2 regions of the Salipaludibacillus agaradhaerens genome follow, and region 2 is predicted to be linked to the other one. Evidence: predicted binding sites of a transcription regulator. Region 2 holds the regulator's gene; the other holds the start of a gene.
The links. Region 2 encodes LexA, which represses DNA repair genes until DNA is damaged. Its sites were predicted from a motif close to CGAACATATGTTCG; they were not measured.
Positions count from the first base shown of each region.

Region 1: the regulator LexA is predicted to act here: its motif matches at 4,233-4,246, upstream of BK581_RS18225 (YolD-like family protein).

Region 1 covers NZ_KV917378.1:3,972,557-3,981,594, forward strand. Annotated here, with positions in the region: gene BK581_RS18210 (transglycosylase domain-containing protein) at 1-298, opposite strand, end outside; T-box leader at 761-972, shown strand; gene tyrS (tyrosine--tRNA ligase) at 1,085-2,356, shown strand; gene BK581_RS18220 (glycoside hydrolase domain-containing protein) at 2,483-3,133, shown strand; gene BK581_RS18225 (YolD-like family protein) at 3,868-4,206, opposite strand; gene BK581_RS18230 (cellulase family glycosylhydrolase) at 5,089-6,477, shown strand; gene rpsD (30S ribosomal protein S4) at 6,800-7,402, opposite strand; gene BK581_RS18240 (diguanylate cyclase domain-containing protein) at 7,812-9,038, shown strand, end outside.
Region 2 covers NZ_KV917378.1:348,164-357,201, forward strand. Annotated here, with positions in the region: gene BK581_RS01675 (formate/nitrite transporter family protein) at 1-290, shown strand, start outside; gene BK581_RS01680 (GNAT family N-acetyltransferase) at 494-955, shown strand; gene katX (catalase KatX) at 1,193-2,788, opposite strand; gene BK581_RS01690 (DNA polymerase IV) at 2,877-4,112, opposite strand; gene lexA (transcriptional repressor LexA) at 4,216-4,839, opposite strand; gene yneA (cell division suppressor protein YneA) at 5,041-5,367, shown strand; gene BK581_RS01705 (YneB family resolvase-like protein) at 5,364-6,017, shown strand; gene BK581_RS01710 (DUF896 domain-containing protein) at 6,090-6,335, shown strand; gene tkt (transketolase) at 6,559-8,556, shown strand; gene sirA (sporulation inhibitor of replication protein SirA) at 8,954-9,038, shown strand, end outside.

The DNA.
Region 1 (9,038 bases), 3.6 Mb from region 2:
AAGGACTTGGTAAATCCCCTAAATATACGTCGTTTGCAAAATATATTTCGGTTGCTTCCTCATAGTCATAAATATCATTTTGAATGTCTTCAAAACTGCGAATCGGTTCATCTTGTACAAGTGATGCAAAATAACCGGCTGCAGCCCCTCCAATAAAGAAAAGAGAGATAAGGGCAAGTGTGGAAAAAATCAAAAATAAATTCCAAAAAACCTTCGAGGTAACACGGACCCCTTTTATGACAGATTGAGGTTCTTTCCGTTTTAAAAACGCTTTAACAGAAAACCTTTGATCACTCATTTTTCAAAACCCCCTAAAAAGTCAACAACATTATAGCACAACCTTCAAAAGCTGCATAACCAGAAAAATAACAAATTTTGTACATGTCAGTTAGAATAAGTCCATTGTTGTGATGGCATATTTTATGCCTGTTGTTTTATGATATTTTTTTTAAAACATTAAACTTAAGAAAGAGCATGATAAATAAGGGAGAACAGGCACTTTTCTTTGATGAGTGAGCTAGAAAAATTCATTTAAATATATGCGGATGGTCACTTAATATGAGATATGGTAAAAAAGAATCATTTTCTATTTTGCAAACTCAGTCCCCTTTCATTAACTAAATCAATGGCTTGTTCTTCTTTAATATTGTGTGGATAGCAGATATCTTTTTTGTAGTTAAAAGGTTGATGATAGCAAATAGAATTGACAATAAACATGGACGTATGCTATTAATATAGAACAGAATGAGTTCATTTATATATGGTAACTGTGAAAAGGATGAAGTAGTTTATGCCTCCCTGCCCCAGAGAACCGGTGGTGCTGTGAACCGGTGTATAGGCAATAAACGAATTACCTCCTTGGAGTTTATTTATGGAAACATAAATCGTCGGTGAGGCGTTAACTCACAATTCGAGGTGGGAAAGCACTATTTTCCAATCAGGGTGGTACCGCGATTAATCATCGTCCCTTAATGTTATTAAGGGGCTTTTTTATATGTTATAGAAACGAAAGCACCTTGATAACTTTCTTATAAAAGGTACAAATAACTGTGGAATTATTAAATTAAAGTTAGGGTGGAAAAAAATGACAACATTACTTGAAGATTTAACGTTTCGTGGGCTTGTTAACCAAATGACAGATGAAGAAGGCTTGAAAGAACTGATAGACAAAGAATCAGTTAAGTTGTACTGTGGTTTTGACCCCACTGGTGACAGCCTTCATATCGGTCACCTATTAACGATTTTGACATTGAGACGTTTTCAGTTGGCAGGGCATAAACCGTATCCGTTAGTAGGTGGCGCCACTGGTTTAATCGGTGATCCTAGCGGAAAAAAAGCAGAACGGACATTAAATGAACAAGCAGTTGTGGAAGGCTATAGCGACAAAATAAAAACGCAGCTTCAACGTTTCCTTGACTTCGATGGCACGAACGCTGCGACACTTGTTAATAACTACGACTGGATTGGTTCCATGACAGTTATTGATTTCCTGAGAGATGTGGGTAAATATTTTGGACTAAATTATATGCTTGCTAAAGAATCTGTAGAGACACGAATCGAAACGGGTATATCTTTTACAGAATTCAGTTACCAGATATTACAATCTTATGATTTCTACCGTCTTAACAAAGAAGAAGGTGTGAAGTTACAAATTGGTGGTAGTGATCAGTGGGGGAATATTACCGCAGGACTTGAATTAATCCGCCGTATGTCAGGTGAGGAAGAAGGGGAACGACCAAAAGCATTTGGTTTTACGATTCCACTTGTAACAAAGGCAGATGGTACGAAGTTTGGTAAAACTGAAGGAGGAGCGATTTGGCTCGATCCAGAGAAAACGTCCCCGTACGAATTTTATCAATTTTTGTTAAATACAGATGATCAAGACGTTATTAAATTCCTGAAGTATTTTACATTTCTAACGCGTGAAGAAATTGAGGCATTGGAGATCGAATTAAAAGAGCGTCCGCATGAGCGACTTCCACACCGTCGTTTAGCTGAAGAATTAACAGCTTTTGTGCATAGTGAAGCAGCTGTTAAACAGGCAAAGCGGATTAGTGAGGCATTATTTGGCGGCGGTGATTTAAAAGAGTTAACGGGTGAAGAAGTGCTGCAAGGTTTTAAGGATGTACCATCTTATGACATGCCAGAACCTGAAAAAAGTCTGGTTGATTTGCTAGTGGATGCAGGGATTTCACCATCTAAACGTCAAGCACGTGAAGATATTAAGAATGGTGCCGTTTATATTAATGGTGATCGTTGCCAAGATATAGATAAGCAGATGGGGATGGATGATAAAATCGATGGTCAATTTACGATCATTCGTCGCGGAAAGAAAAAGTTTTATCTTATAAAATAATCGTTAACCAGATGTTTCGGCATCTGGTTTTTATTGTTTTTAAATTTTCCACTAACATGTAGAAGGCATCGGTACAAACACCTACCTCGTTTGCTGTTCATATAATGTGGAGAAGGAGGTGAGCGGATGAGAAATCTTTACTGGGGGGTGGACTCTGCCACAGATGTTGATCAAGCATTGTACGCGTGTGTAGTAGCTAATTTTGGCCAGCCGGATTTTTGGGGCAGATATTTGACAACTGTTCCGAACGTTAATGAAGGGCTTACACGTGAGGAAATTGCATTTTTGCAAGGTGTGGGAATTAAATTGATGCCGATTTATAATGATTTTAGCGAAGCATTAGGCTATACACAAGGCAGGGTGGCAGCAAGGAACGCGATTTTTCACGCCCAAAGACTAGGAATAACAGGAGATATTTTTATTTTTGCCAACTTGGAAAATTTCTTTAATATCGATGCAGATTGGCTAATTGGCTGGGCGGATGCCTTTGTCGATAGCAGCTTCCGTCCGGGGTACTATAACGACCCGATCGAAGGGGATTTTAATGAAGCGTTTTGTGAGGCACAGGAACAAAGTGAAAATGTTAGGTTTCAAACAGTCTTGTGGAGTGCCGAACCTGAACCGGGCGTCACGACAAAAGCGAACACCCCTGTTTATAACCCAGAAGCTCCTGAGTGCGGGGGGAATGTGTGGGCCTGGCAATATGGTCGGGACGCCGCAGCTTGCCCGATAGATACCGTTCTTATGGAGGAACGGTTGTTTAATAGTCTGTTTTAGGATGCGAGTGGTCTATTCTTATATGGAGGAAGGGGGTGGTCCCGATAAGTGTGTACTTAGGAGACCATCCCTATTTGTCCTACCATGATTTTTTTATCACAGATAACCGTCCGTAAACCTTCCGTCTCAAAATAGAGAGGAGAGTGACATATTTAGACGAGAGAATACTCTGTTCGACTCACGGGCGTAGATACAATGTTAGTGATGGCATGAGGTATGAAGGTTAGGTTTATTTTGGGGTATCAGATTAAGAGCCCGATCTTAGAAATAGGCGGAAAAAACTCTCTTAAATAGTCATTAGCCATGATAATAGCTTAAATAGACGGAGAGATTCCGCTAATGACCGGGAAAATCTTAGAAATGGGTCGTTTTGCTTTGCACAACCGGAAAAATTCCTCTTATATTCCACAAAATGAGCCCTCTTCTGCATCTAATCGGAAAATATCCGCTTATTTTACTTTCACTAATGAACTAAATTATTGACAAGATTTTTTTAAGGGTAGAGAGAAGCCGGTTTATAAAAAAGGTTGAGACCTCATTTAAACCGAGTTTTTTATTAAAGGTCAAAGAATGACAAGCCACCTATTAGATTTCATTTGTCTGTTTTGTCACTAATGTTCTTTAAAGTTATGGTATGCAAAGAATAAATCCTTTAAGTCAGGTGGTATCCCGACAAAAGCTCCCTATTTTGGCTCTAAACAACCAGAATCATTAAACTGAAAATTATGACATTATTATAGCCTCTCGATCACTTTAATCAAGTTAATTTTTATCCACTTATCATTAATTTTAACCTGTTTAAGCTGTGTATCTATTTTATCAATAATCCCGATTACATCCGTATAATAGCCTTCATGCCAGTGTGTTAGTTTAACTTCTAATGTATATCTCATGGAGTCAAAGGCGATGTGGCCCATGTCCGTTAGTTCATCCTCAGTTAAATGAGGTTTAGGATCCTCGGCTTTTTCAAGATCGTACTCCCTTAAAGCTTGAATGTGTTCCGGCAACATCATTCGGCTCCCTTCCCACATTAAATTACCTCTTCGTAAAAATATGTCCTCGTGTTTTTTCATGGTGTCACCTCTTTATAACCAAATTACAAACAAACGTTCGTATTGTCAACTGGTTATTGTTACCTATATAAGAGGTGTATGAAATAGGAATTAAAAGGAAAGGCGAAAAGGCGCCTATTTTCGTAAAAAAACGAGTGATTAACAGCATATCCCGTGAAAGAATGCTAGTTTAGTGTAAGATATAAGCCACATTCTAGTTTGGGGAGCAGTAGATTACGGTGCTAAATATATAGTGGTTTAATGCTTTCTACATGTTTTTTTAGTGAATTATTATTGAGCTATGTATTCGTATTTAAAAACATGTGTCATTATTTCTTATAAAAAGTAATCACTTAAAGTAAAACAGCACTTTCGCCTAGTTTTCATGGGTTTGTCGTCCGTATAAATGGAAATGAAACTAATTTTTTCCTTTATTCAGGGTAAAATGAGAACAAAAGAATGTAGTTATTTCTTTATCTAATTTTTGATTCATTCTTGGGATAAAATAACCCATTTTTAAAATGGAGATTTGAAGATAGTAATAGTGATTGTCCTAGAAAAAAGAAGAGCTATAGAGAAAAGACAGAAGGCAGGGGTAGTATTGAAATATTTTTCGGGAAAGGTTTAATAGTTGAAGTGGATGCCATCATAATAGTTTGCTATTCTATGTAGGAAAATGACCATATATGGATACAGTATCATAAGTGCTATGACTTTTTACTAATAAAGAAAGACGATAGGTATATTCTTGAAATTGACTAAAAAAAAATTGTTCTATACAATGAATTCCGTTACATATTTTGCAAAAAAGAGGGTGATGGTGCTACATATACTCCTTAAAAAGTGCAGACTAAAACGATTTCGTTGCAGTATGAAAAGTTAAACCATTACAAGGAGGAAAATATGAAAAAGATAACTACTATTTTTGTCGTATTGCTTATGACAGTGGCGTTGTTCAGTATAGGAAACACGACTGCTGCTGATAATGATTCAGTTGTAGAAGAACATGGGCAATTAAGTATTAGTAACGGTGAATTAGTCAATGAACGAGGCGAACAAGTTCAGTTAAAAGGGATGAGTTCCCATGGTTTGCAATGGTACGGTCAATTTGTAAACTATGAAAGTATGAAATGGCTAAGAGATGATTGGGGAATAAATGTATTCCGAGCAGCAATGTATACCTCTTCAGGAGGATATATTGATGATCCATCAGTAAAGGAAAAAGTAAAAGAGGCTGTTGAAGCTGCGATAGACCTTGATATATATGTGATCATTGATTGGCATATCCTTTCAGACAATGACCCAAATATATATAAAGAAGAAGCGAAGGATTTCTTTGATGAAATGTCAGAGTTGTATGGAGACTATCCGAATGTGATATACGAAATTGCAAATGAACCGAATGGTAGTGATGTTACGTGGGACAATCAAATAAAACCGTATGCAGAGGAAGTCATTCCGGTTATTCGTAACAATGACCCTAATAACATTATTATTGTAGGTACAGGTACATGGAGTCAGGATGTCCATCATGCAGCTGATAATCAGCTTGCAGATCCTAACGTCATGTATGCATTTCATTTTTATGCAGGGACACATGGTCAAAATTTACGAGACCAAGTAGATTATGCATTAGATCAAGGAGCAGCGATATTTGTTAGTGAATGGGGAACAAGTGCAGCTACAGGTGATGGTGGCGTGTTTTTAGATGAAGCACAAGTGTGGATTGACTTTATGGATGAAAGAAATTTAAGCTGGGCCAACTGGTCTCTAACGCATAAAGATGAGTCATCTGCAGCGTTAATGCCAGGTGCAAATCCAACTGGTGGTTGGACAGAGGCTGAACTATCTCCATCTGGTACATTTGTGAGGGAAAAAATAAGAGAATCAGCATCTATTCCGCCAAGCGATCCAACACCGCCATCTGATCCAGGAGAACCGGATCCAACGCCCCCAAGTGATCCAGGAGAGTATCCAGCATGGGATCCAAATCAAATTTACACAAATGAAATTGTGTACCATAACGGCCAGCTATGGCAAGCAAAATGGTGGACACAAAATCAAGAGCCAGGTGACCCGTACGGTCCGTGGGAACCACTCAAATCTGATCCAGATTCAGGAGAACCGGATCCAACGCCCCCAAGTGATCCAGGAGAAAATCCAGCATGGGACCCAACGCAAATTTACACAGATGAAATTGTGTACCATAACGGCCAGCTATGGCAAGCAAAATGGTGGACACAAAATCAAGAGCCAGGTGACCCATACGGTCCGTGGGAACCACTCAATTAAACAATATAATTGATAAAAATTTACTAATCAGATAATGAGAATGCCAATAGTCTAAATTTGAAGATTGGCATTCTCATTTTACAATTAATTAATTTAATCATTGAAAATATTTAAGAACGAATTTGATAATATCCAAGGTACCATACTTAATTGGTGGTACTTTTTTCTGTACTTATAGCTGCCATTTCCCGAAAAAGCGGTCGAAAACTGGTGTGTTTTTCTGCATAATATTATAAATGTCAAAACATAAGAAAAAGCCTTGAAACATTGATATAACAACGTTTCTAAGGCTTTTCTGTATTTCTTATTCAGTGTATGCCAATTAACGAGAGTACCACTCAACGATAAGTTGTTCGTTAATTTCAGCTGGAAGCTCAGAACGCTCAGGTAAACGAGTGAACGTACCTTCGAGCTTATCTGCATCAAATTCAACGTAAGCAGGCGTAAAGTCGTTAACTTCAACAGCTGCTTTGACGATATCAAGATTACGTGATTTTTCACGCAAACCGATAGTTTGACCAGGTGTTACACGGTAAGATGGAATATCTACGCGTCCACCATCTACAGTGATATGGCCATGGTTAACTAATTGACGTGCTTGACGACGTGTGCGGGCAAGTCCTAAACGATAAACAAGGTTATCAAGACGGGATTCAAGTAAAACCATGAAGTTTTCACCGTGAATACCAGACTGTTTACCGGCTTGTTCGAAAAGACGTTGGAATTGGCGTTCGTTCATGCCGTACATGTGACGAAGTTTTTGCTTCTCTTGAAGCTGAAGGCCGTATTCCGTTAATTTTTTACGTTGGTTAGGGCCGTGTTGTCCTGGGCCATAAGGACGTTTTTGAAGTTCTTTTCCAGTTCCACTTAATGAGATACCAAGGCGGCGGGAAATCTTCCAGCTTGGTCCAGTATATCGAGCCATAATATAGCTCCTCCTTTAATATAGAAAGTGTTGTGAAATAAATAACAGTAGTAATCCCGTTCATACCGTCATTTCATTTTAGGCACCTTCGCCTCGACAGCTAGAGGTTACACAATACCCCTCGCACAAATAGCGGGAATGGAATGAACAACATGACGTTTACTTTGGCTGTCTTATTTGCACAAAGTACAGTGTATAATTTTTTGGCTTATAAGTCAAGGGAGAGAACGACTATGTCAAACAATCATTTTGTTTTGCCTATTTGATAATGCTTACATGGAGAAATCATTGTATGGATCAAAAAAAGTAATAGTTACAACTAGTAAAATAGAACGATTTTCATGTATAATGGATCATATACTAAAGTTTCATTTACGAACTTTATCAACGTAAGAGAGAAGGGGAAGCTATGATTACAGGGGAAAGATCGCTAAATTTTTCGACTATCTTTGAGACCGTCTTTCAGGACGATTGTCTCATTCCGGAAAAATATAAGCCAGCCATCTTTTTTTTAGCAGAAAATAATGGAGAAGTCAAAGTGTCAAAACAAACAGGGGATGTCCCCTTTATTATGACTGATTCATTTTCACATATGTCCCCTGATTGCTTTCGTGTCCCAGAAGCAGATTATATTATCATGACAGTAGATATGGCTATCCATAATAATGACTATAGTTGGCAGGGGTTATTTGGTGCCTTTTTTAAAAAAGATGCTAGAAAATTAGGAGAAGTGAAAGCTTACTTGAACGGCTTAAAGCCGTCGATTCATTTGGCGGCGGCAATGAACAAAGAAAATGTTCCGACTGCACGTTCTTTGCATACCTTTAATGTGCATGACAAGATTGCACACATGCTTAAAGAGACACATTATACCGATGAATTAAATGTATTTACAGATGTTTTTGCCCACCAGTTAAAAGATTATGTATCGAAAGAGGACGACGTGGCTGTCTTACTTAAAGATCCTTTTAGCTCCTATTATGTGTTAGAGGCTTCTACAAATGCCGCTTTGACTGATCAGAAAAGTCAATATACGATCGAGCAAATGACGCTGGCAGGTTTGCTTCAGTCTTCTGATAAAATGGGGGCTTATATTATTGAAAAAAAGGATGTCCCCTATTCGCTCTTTCGCGCATTATGGGCATATAATGATTTTTACATCATGCCGATTTTCTATAAGGCGGATTGCATTGGTATGATTATGGTTCTCACTTCACATGGGGAATGCAATCGGACGCACAATGGAGAAATGCTAAAGCTGACGTCAGATTTAGGTGCTTGGTTCAATAAGCTGATTCACGCTAAGCAAATGAGTGTAGAAAAGATAAGGAAAGATTTGTTACTAAAGGTTACTAGAAAATTTTATAGCTCTAAGGATGTAGGTGAGATTCTCGGTGAAATCGTGGAATCCCTACGCGAAGCTTACCCTGGGTGTAAGGTGAACTTAATGCTCTCGAACGAATGGGATGTTGCAGAAACACTTCCTGTTCAAATGCTAGATTTACAAGATTCGGTAGATGAAACGGCAGCTAAAGCGTATGTGACTGGAGAGCTCATCGTAACAGATACGACTATTAACGGGAAAACGATTCTTACTGTTCCGTTAAAGGGGCGCCAAGGGGTATATGGTGTTTTT
Region 2 (9,038 bases):
ACGATACTGCAAAATTAATTGTGATCTTTTGGTGTTTATTTGCGTTTATTACTTCGGGCTTTGAGCATAGTATTGCCAATATGACTCTCCTCTCTATCGGGTTAATGGTACCACATCCTGAAACAGTGTCTCTTTTTGGAATGGGAGCTAACCTCGTCCCAGTCACAATTGGGAATATGATCGGTGGGATTGTGTTTGTAGGAGGAGCTTACTGGTATACTATTTCGGAAACAACGCCTAAAAAAGCGGTTGAAAGTAGCACAGTGAGTACAATGAGAAAAGAAGCCTAATGATAGCAAAGGTCAAAAGCTTTTAAACTGGGTGGGAGTAAAATCCCACTCAGTTTTCTATATGTACGAAAGGCGAAAAGTTGGTATTAATATCATAAAACCATTCTTAGAAAAATTAACGCTTACTTGCTGAACTGAATACACTACCAAGAGCAATGGTCGTGATTTCAGAGTCAAGTTACAATGTGTATAAGGAGGGTTATATGAAAGTAAGGCAAGTGAAGGACGCAAAGCTTATTAGTCAACTAAACAGACCTGTACAGGAGCTTCATTATACACTCTACCCAGAATTCTTTCATAAGTATAATGAAAGGGACATTTACAACGTTTTTAATCGACTGGTGGAAAGCGATCATTTTATTTTTCTTCTATTGGAGGAAGATGAAAAGGCAGTAGGCTACGCGTGGATCGAAATTCGAGACTATCCGGAAAACCCATTTATAAAAGGGTATAAATCACTTTATGTTCATCAGATCAGTATTATTGAGGAAAAAAGACATAAAGGGGGAGGCTCACTTTTAATGGCCTCAATTTATCGGATTGCAAAGGAGAAAGATATCACCATTGTTGAATTAGACTATTGGGTCAAAAATGAGTCAGCGAAAAATTTCTATAAAAAAGAGCAGTTTGAGACACAACGAGAGTGTGTTTTCAAGCGATTGTAGACTATAAGAAATTTTTTGGAATTAAGGAATACATGTTAGATGAGTCTAGTAATTTGTGGATTTTGAAGTTGTTATGAGCTTTCCTAATATATAGTAGAAAATGTCGTGGTAGCTTTATAAAGACCACTTCTTTTTCCTACGATTGTTAAGACCTGTTCCTATAGAACATGCTCTTAAGGTACATGTAAAAACGAGACGGAGACGACGATCTCTGTCTCGTTTTCACGCCTTCTTCAATTAATAAGGGTCTGATGGATGACTTTCTGCTTCTGCCTGTCGCACTGCTGATTCTGATTCAGTAGCTCCTATTGGGTTCCGATGACTCTCATCACTGTTATCCTCTTTCTTCTTAAGCCCTTCAGCAACTCTTCTACCATAATCAGGATCGGCTTTTTTGAAATGGTCTATCATCTGCTCTTGAATGTCTTGTCGACACGGCTTTAAAGCATTTACCAAATTGTTGATAAGCTCACTTCGTTCAAATTCGCTAAATCGTCGATAAGTTTCACCAGCTTGCTTGAAATTATTTTGCCGATCGATAGCTTCTCGTTTTACATCACCTTCTACATAAGGGGTGTGATCTTTACCGTCTTGCTGTGCTTCTTTTAAACCGCCAATAATAGAAGGCTCGTAATTGACATGTGGATTTTGATTGTCACCTTTGTCCACATAATAGTTCATTTGGCCAGCTCGCTGATTCGTGGACACATGCTTTTTCGGAGAATTAATTGGTAACTGTAAGTAATTTGAGCCCACACGGTAACGCTGTGTATCAGAATATGAGAAAGTTCGCCCCTGCAGTAGCTTGTCATCTGAAAAATCAAGTCCATCCACGAGCACGCCTGTACCAAAAGCGGCTTGTTCCACTTCTGCAAAATAGTCCTCTGGGTTTTTATTTAGTACCATCTTACCTACAGGCTGCCAAGGGACATCTTCTTTATACCAGAGCTTTGTTGGGTCAAGGGGGTCATAATCTAATTCGGGATGATCATCATCCGTTAAAATTTGCACGAAAAGCTCCCATTCAGGGTAATCACCTTCGTCAATCGCTTCATATAAATCTTGAGTCGCGTGGTTGAAATTTTTCGCTTGAATGTTTTCAGCTTCTTGCTGTGTCAAGTTTCTAATGCCTTGTTTCGGTTCCCAATGATATTTAACGAGAACGCCTTTCCCCTCTTTATTCACCCATTTATACGTATTGACGCCTGATCCTTGCATGTATCTATAATTAGCAGGAATTCCCCAAGGAGAAAAAAGAAATGTCACCATATGCGTGGCTTCTGGTGACTGTGAAACAAAATCAAAAATCCGTTCACCGTCTTGAAGGTTTGTAACTGGATCTGGTTTAAAGGCATGAACGAGATCTGGAAACTTTAGTGGATCTCTTATAAAGAAAATCTTCAAATTATTTCCGACTAAATCCCAATTACCATCTTCTGTGTAAAATTTTATGGCAAAACCTCTCGGATCACGTAAGGTTTCCGGGGAGTTGCCGCCATGTATAACGGAGGAAAAACGAACAAAAACAGGAGTACGTTTACCTTTTTCCTGAAATAACTTAGCTCTTGTATAGGTGGAGGCTGGTTCATCTCCTACAGTTCCATAAGCTTCAAAGTAGCCATGTGCTCCAGCACCTCTTGCGTGGACAACACGCTCTGGAATCCGCTCTCTGTCAAAGTGACTGATTTTTTCAAGAAAATCGTAATTTTCAAGGGTCGTGGGGCCACGATTACCCACAGTTCTCACATTTTGATTATCGGTGACAGGATGCCCTTGTCTGTTTGTCAGTGTATCATCATCGTGATGATTGGCTGCTTCGTTTTTATCTTTCACAAAAAAACCTCCTTATACTTGGTGGTAACACAGTGATATTTTTCCATATAAAAAAGGTCTTATACATTTTTTTAGTATGAGAAGTGACTCATTTATAATGTCCGCCTATTTTAGCTGCTCTGTCCTTAGCCTGACTAGAGGCCAATAAAGAGGAGGCGCGTACGAGGGACGTTTTACCATATTTAGTGAGGATCTTATCTGTCTCATAACCTAATTTTATCTGGTCAGGTCGTTTTTCTTTAAATAAGCTTAGTTGTATAGAGTCGTCACTGACTAAGTTTGTAAGTGACACATGCAAACGTCTAATGGGTTGCCCATCCCAAAAGGTTTCAAAAAGTTCACAGGCGAAACGATATGTTTCTAATGTAATATTTGTAGGGTCAGGGATCGTGATTTGCCGATGAAATCCTGTTTTGATGTGATAGGAAGAACCAGTCACTCCAAGAGTTATAGTCTGTCCCATGACGTGAGCGTGCCTCGCTCGGCGACATACTTCTTCACAAAGTTCTAACAATACAACTTTAATATCTGTTATCTCGTGATAATCACGAGGGAGGGTCATCCCGTTACCGATCCCTTTTTGTCCGTCAGTAGTCGACAGAGAGACTGGAGAATAGTCAATACCATGAGCATTCATCCAAAGAACTTGACCATGAATTCCCCACTCTTTTTTTATTTTAGCTACGTCTGTAAGCGCTAAGTCACCGATTGTACGGATGGCACGACGCTGTAAATGACGAACCATCTTACTGCCCGCACGAAAGAGTTTTTCGATTGGCAGGGGCCATAGAACGTTTTCGATCTCGTCTTTTTTTAAATGAAAAATGCCGTTCGGTTTATGTTTAGAAAAAGTGTCACATGCCATTTTTGCCAACACTTTATTTTCACCAATCCCGACTCTAGCAAAGACTCGTAGCTTTAAATAAATCTCATGTTGAATATGGCGAGCGATATCTTCAGGGGTACCAAAGAGTTTTTGAGAATAGGTCACATCCATGAATTGTTCATCGATGCTATATGGTTCTACAAGATCCGTTATACTTTTAAGGATATCTGTAATAGCTAGGGAATTATCAATATATTCTTGCATATGAGGAGGGACAGAGATGAGATTAGGGCATTTTTCTCGTGCTTCCCATAGTCGTTCACCGTTTTTAATTCCTGCCTGCTTAGCAAGGGGGCAGGCTGCTAAAATAACGCCAGAACGCCTTTCTGGATCCCCGGAGACGACGAGAGGCTGATTTAAATGATGATAATATTTCGCCTTTTCTACAGACGCAAAAAAAGATTGCATATCAACTAAAAAAATGACTTTTTTCATGATGTAATTCCTCCTTAAGCACTAGAATACAAAATGGAGGAGACAAAAACAAGAACATTTGTTCTTTTCCCATAAAAAAGAAACACGAGCATAGCCCGTGTATGAATTAGTGCAGTGTACGAAATACACCGATAACTTTTCCTAAAATATGCACATTGTTAAGAATAATAGGATCAAGAGTAGCATTTTCGGGCTGCAAACGAATATGGTTTTCTTCCTTGAAGAAACGTTTTACAGTGGCTTCCTCTTCCTCAGTCATGGCGACGACAATATCACCGTTATTCGCATAGCTTTGCTGCCTAACTACCACATAATCACCGTCAAAAATCCCAGCTTCTATCATAGAGTCTCCTGATATCTCCAAAATGAAAGAATGTTCATCTTGAACAAAGCTCGCAGGCATCGGTAAATATTCTTCAACATTTTCAATGGCGGTAATCGGCTGACCGGCTGTGACTTTCCCGATAACAGGAATATGAACGGAGAGGGTTTTTGAGACTGACCCAGTATTATCTTCTAAGCCGATCACTTCAATGGCACGGGGTTTAGTCGGATCACGTCGAATATACCCTTTTTTCTCAAGCCGTGAGAGATGCCCATGCACAGTAGAACTGGAGGCAAGTCCAACGGCCTCCCCAATTTCTCGCACAGAAGGTGGGTATCCTTTATCTTTTACTTCTGCTCTAATGAATTCGAGGATCGCTTGCTGACGTGGAGATAATTTTGACATGTAAAACACCTCTTTATATATATTTAAGCTTGTACTAATATCGGATTCGTGTGCATATACATAACCTGACCTTTCGATAACACAGGGATATTATACCATGAGAACACAAGTTGCGCAAACGAACGTTCTCTTTTTTTCTTGACACGAACATTCGTTCCGTTTATGATAAGGGAACAAACATTCTTATTCGAGGTGAGAGTTATGACATACTATCGATTCTTTAAGAAATATGTGGACGGATCTGTTGCTATTTTAATGTTATCTGCTCTTTTATTCTCATGGACATATTTTACGGAAGACGATGACGTACAGGGACGTGAGGAGCAATTTTTTATGACATCTAAATGGACTGTATCAGAAGGAGAGTCATTATGGATGATTGCTAGTTCCGCAGCGGAAGAGATGGAGATGACGATTGAAGAAGCATTAGTATGGATAAAAAATGAAAATGCATTAGACAATGAAGCGATATATCCAGGACAAAGCCTCGCGATCCCGGTGGAAATGAAAGGTGTTGCCTCAGAGTGAAAGGAATTATATACGCAAGAGTAAGTACTAATAAGGAAGCACAGACAACTTCTCTTATGAGACAAGTAGATGAGCTAAAGATGGCAGCGAAAGCGTGGGGAATTGACATTAAAGATATTGTTGAAGAACGGGCGAGCGGCTATGAAGCGGAACGAGATGGTATTCTCACTGTATTGGAGATCTTTAAAGAAGGAGCGGCTGATATTCTTCTCATTCAAGATGAAACACGGCTTGGGAGAGGGAATACCAAAATGGCACTTATTCATCAATTTAAAAAAATGAAGGTACCGATTTATTCAATTAAAGATGAAGGTGAATTAAGCTTGTCAGAAACAGACTCGATGATTTTAGACATCGTGTCTGTTGTGGAAGAATATCAACGCAAATTACATAACGCAAAAATTAAAAGAGGTATGAAAAAGGCTGTCGAAGCCGGCTATGCGCCTCAAAATAATTTGACACATTTAGGCCATGCCGCTGCGGGAAGAAAGCGAAAAAACGTGCCAATTGAAGAGATTGTTCGACTGAGAGAAACTGGTCTGACATTTCATGAAGTAGCAGCTATGCTTAGAGGATTCGGTTACGACATTTCGAAAGCGACCGCACACCGTCGTTATAAGGAATACGAGGCTCAGAGAAAACATTCATAATGAATATGAGTTGAAACATCCTCTATAGTTTAATAAGATAAATGAAACACTTACGACTTTGGAGGAATGAGAATGCTTAGTAAAGAAAAAATACAACGTATCAATGAGCTTGCACGGAAGGCGAAAAGTGACGGTTTAACGCTTAAAGAGCAGCAGGAACAGAAGGACCTTCGTCAGGAGTATTTAGGTAATGTACGCCAATCATTTAAAAACCAGTTAACGTCTGTGAAAGTAGTAGATAAAAAAGGAAATGACGTGACACCTGAAAAATTAAAAGAGGAGAAAAGAAAAAAAGGAAGTAATGGGCCCTTACATTAAATATTCTATGGGTGACGCTATATTCAAACGACCTACCCCATCGGAAAATCCGGTGAGGGATCTTTTGTATTGAAAGCGCTGTTAAAACGTGGCTATTTTAAGACACTTTGCTTAAGAAGTCACTTTTATCTATTGAAAACGGTTGTCTAACCTCTCCAGAAAGTATATGATATGTATGAGAAAAAGTGACCATTATATTAACAGAAAAGAGGCTGATTTTTTCATGGGTACTAATATTGACCACTTATCAATTGCAACGATAAGAACACTATCGATAGACGGTGTTGAGAAAGCACAATCAGGCCACCCGGGAATGCCGATGGGGGCTGCACCTATGGCTTACAAGCTGTTCTCACAATTTATGCAGCATAATCCCACAAATCCAGATTGGTTTAACCGAGACCGATTTGTTTTGTCAGCAGGGCACGGCTCAATGTTGCTTTATAGTCTGCTTCATCTTCATGGTTATGATGTGACAATCGATGACTTGAAAAATTTCAGGCAATGGGGAAGCCGTACACCAGGGCATCCTGAAGTAGGAGATACCCCAGGAGTAGAGGCAACAACAGGACCTCTTGGACAAGGTGTGGCTATGGCGGTTGGGTTTGCTATGGCAGAAAGAAAACTTGCTGCTACTTACAATCGCGATCACTACAATGTCGTTGACCACTATACATATAGTATCTGCGGAGACGGGGATTTAATGGAAGGTGTGTCGGCGGAAGCAGCCTCACTCGCTGGTCATTTAAAACTTGGAAAACTCGTTGTTCTTTATGATTCCAATGATATCTCCCTTGATGGTGAGTTGCACCAGTCATTCTCTGAAAATGTGGAAGATCGCTTTAAAGCATACGGCTGGCAAGTGATTCGTGTGGAAGATGGAAATGACTTGAATGAGATTTCGGCAGCGATTGAATCAGCTAAAGCAGATGAGCGTCCAACATTAATCGAAGTAAAGACCGTCATTGGATACGGTTCACCTAATAAAGGTGGTAAATCAGCATCTCACGGCGCACCACTAGGCGGAGATGAAGTAAAAATGACGAAAGAAGCCTATAAATGGACGTTCGAAGAAGACTTTTACGTACCAGATGAAGTAAGGGAGCATTATAAGCAACTTGCAGAAAAAGGACAAGCAGAAGAAGAAAAGTGGCACGATCTCTTTGCAGAATACAAAAAAGCTTATCCAGAGCTTGGTGAAGAGTTGGAAACAGCGATTAAAGGAGAGCTTCCTGCTAACTGGGATAAGGCTATTCCTGTCTATGAAGAAGGAGATAAGCCTGCTACAAGAGCTTCAGGAGGAGAAGTCTTAAACGCCATTGCTCAACAGGTTCCTAGCTTATTTGGTGGATCAGCAGACTTGGCTTCTTCAAATAAAACAATGCTAAATGGGGAAGAAGATTTTAGTCGAGATAACTATAGTGGCCGAAATGTGTGGTTTGGTGTACGTGAGTTTGCTATGGCGGCTGCGGCCAATGGGATGGCACTTCACGGTGGAATTAGGCCGTATGTCGCTACATTCTTCGTATTCTCGGATTACTTACGCCCAGCTTTACGTCTATCTTCTATTATGAAGGTACCGGTCACATATGTCTTTACACATGATAGTATTGCTGTCGGAGAAGATGGCCCTACACATGAGCCGGTAGAACAGCTAGCAGCTTTAAGAGCGATGCCTGGCATATCAATTATCCGTCCAGCAGATGGAAATGAAGTGGCTGCCGCTTGGAAAGCTGCACTTGAGAGTACAGATGAACCTACAGCACTTGTCTTAACAAGACAAGGTTTGCCTACATTGCCATCAACGAAAGAAAAAGCGTATGAGGGTGTTAAAAAGGGTGCATATGTTGTATCTGAAGCGAATGGCGATGCAAATGGACTGTTACTGGCTAGTGGTTCAGAAGTAGCGTTAGCTGTAGAGGCCCAACAAGCTCTTGAAAAAGAAGGGATCTTTGTCTCTGTCGTCAGTATGCCAAGCTGGGATCGCTTCGAAAAACAATCAGCTGAGTATAAAGAATCTGTATTGCCATCTCATCTGAAACGCCGTCTAGGTATTGAAATGGCGACTACTCTTGGTTGGGAAAGATATACTGGTGATGAAGGATCGGTTCTTGGAATTGACAAGTTCGGAGCCTCTGCACCAGGAGACCGCATTCTTCAAGAATATGGCTTTACTGTTGAAAATGTGGTGACTCGTTTTAAACAACTCTTAGAAAAATAATAGACAAAAATTACGTCAGAGGATTTCTTTGGCGTAATTTTTTTAGTTACAAGCTAGTTAGTTTAATATGATGTTTAATAAATGATAAAGAAAGATAGTAAATGTCAGTTATATTTTTTGATGAGTTTTTATTGTATTTAATTCAGTAGCCTATGTCCGGCAGTCCACCCACGGAATGGGCTACTGATGGATGATTGCCATCACTCTCTATGATTACGACTAGCTAATAGGTTAGGAAAGCAATGAATAAATGATTATAAGATGAATAATATATAAAAAGACAAACATTTAGACAAAACAAGTCAATAAGCATCACACATTGTGACAAATATTTGAGTAAATGTCTTTTATAATGAAAGTCAAGCAATTAGCGCGTAATTATAAGAGAGGTGAGTGTATGCGAAAGTATGAAATAGTTTTAATGAGAGAAGATGTGGCTCTCATGTATCGGGGGATGGAAAAGAAATTATTTCAGCTATTTA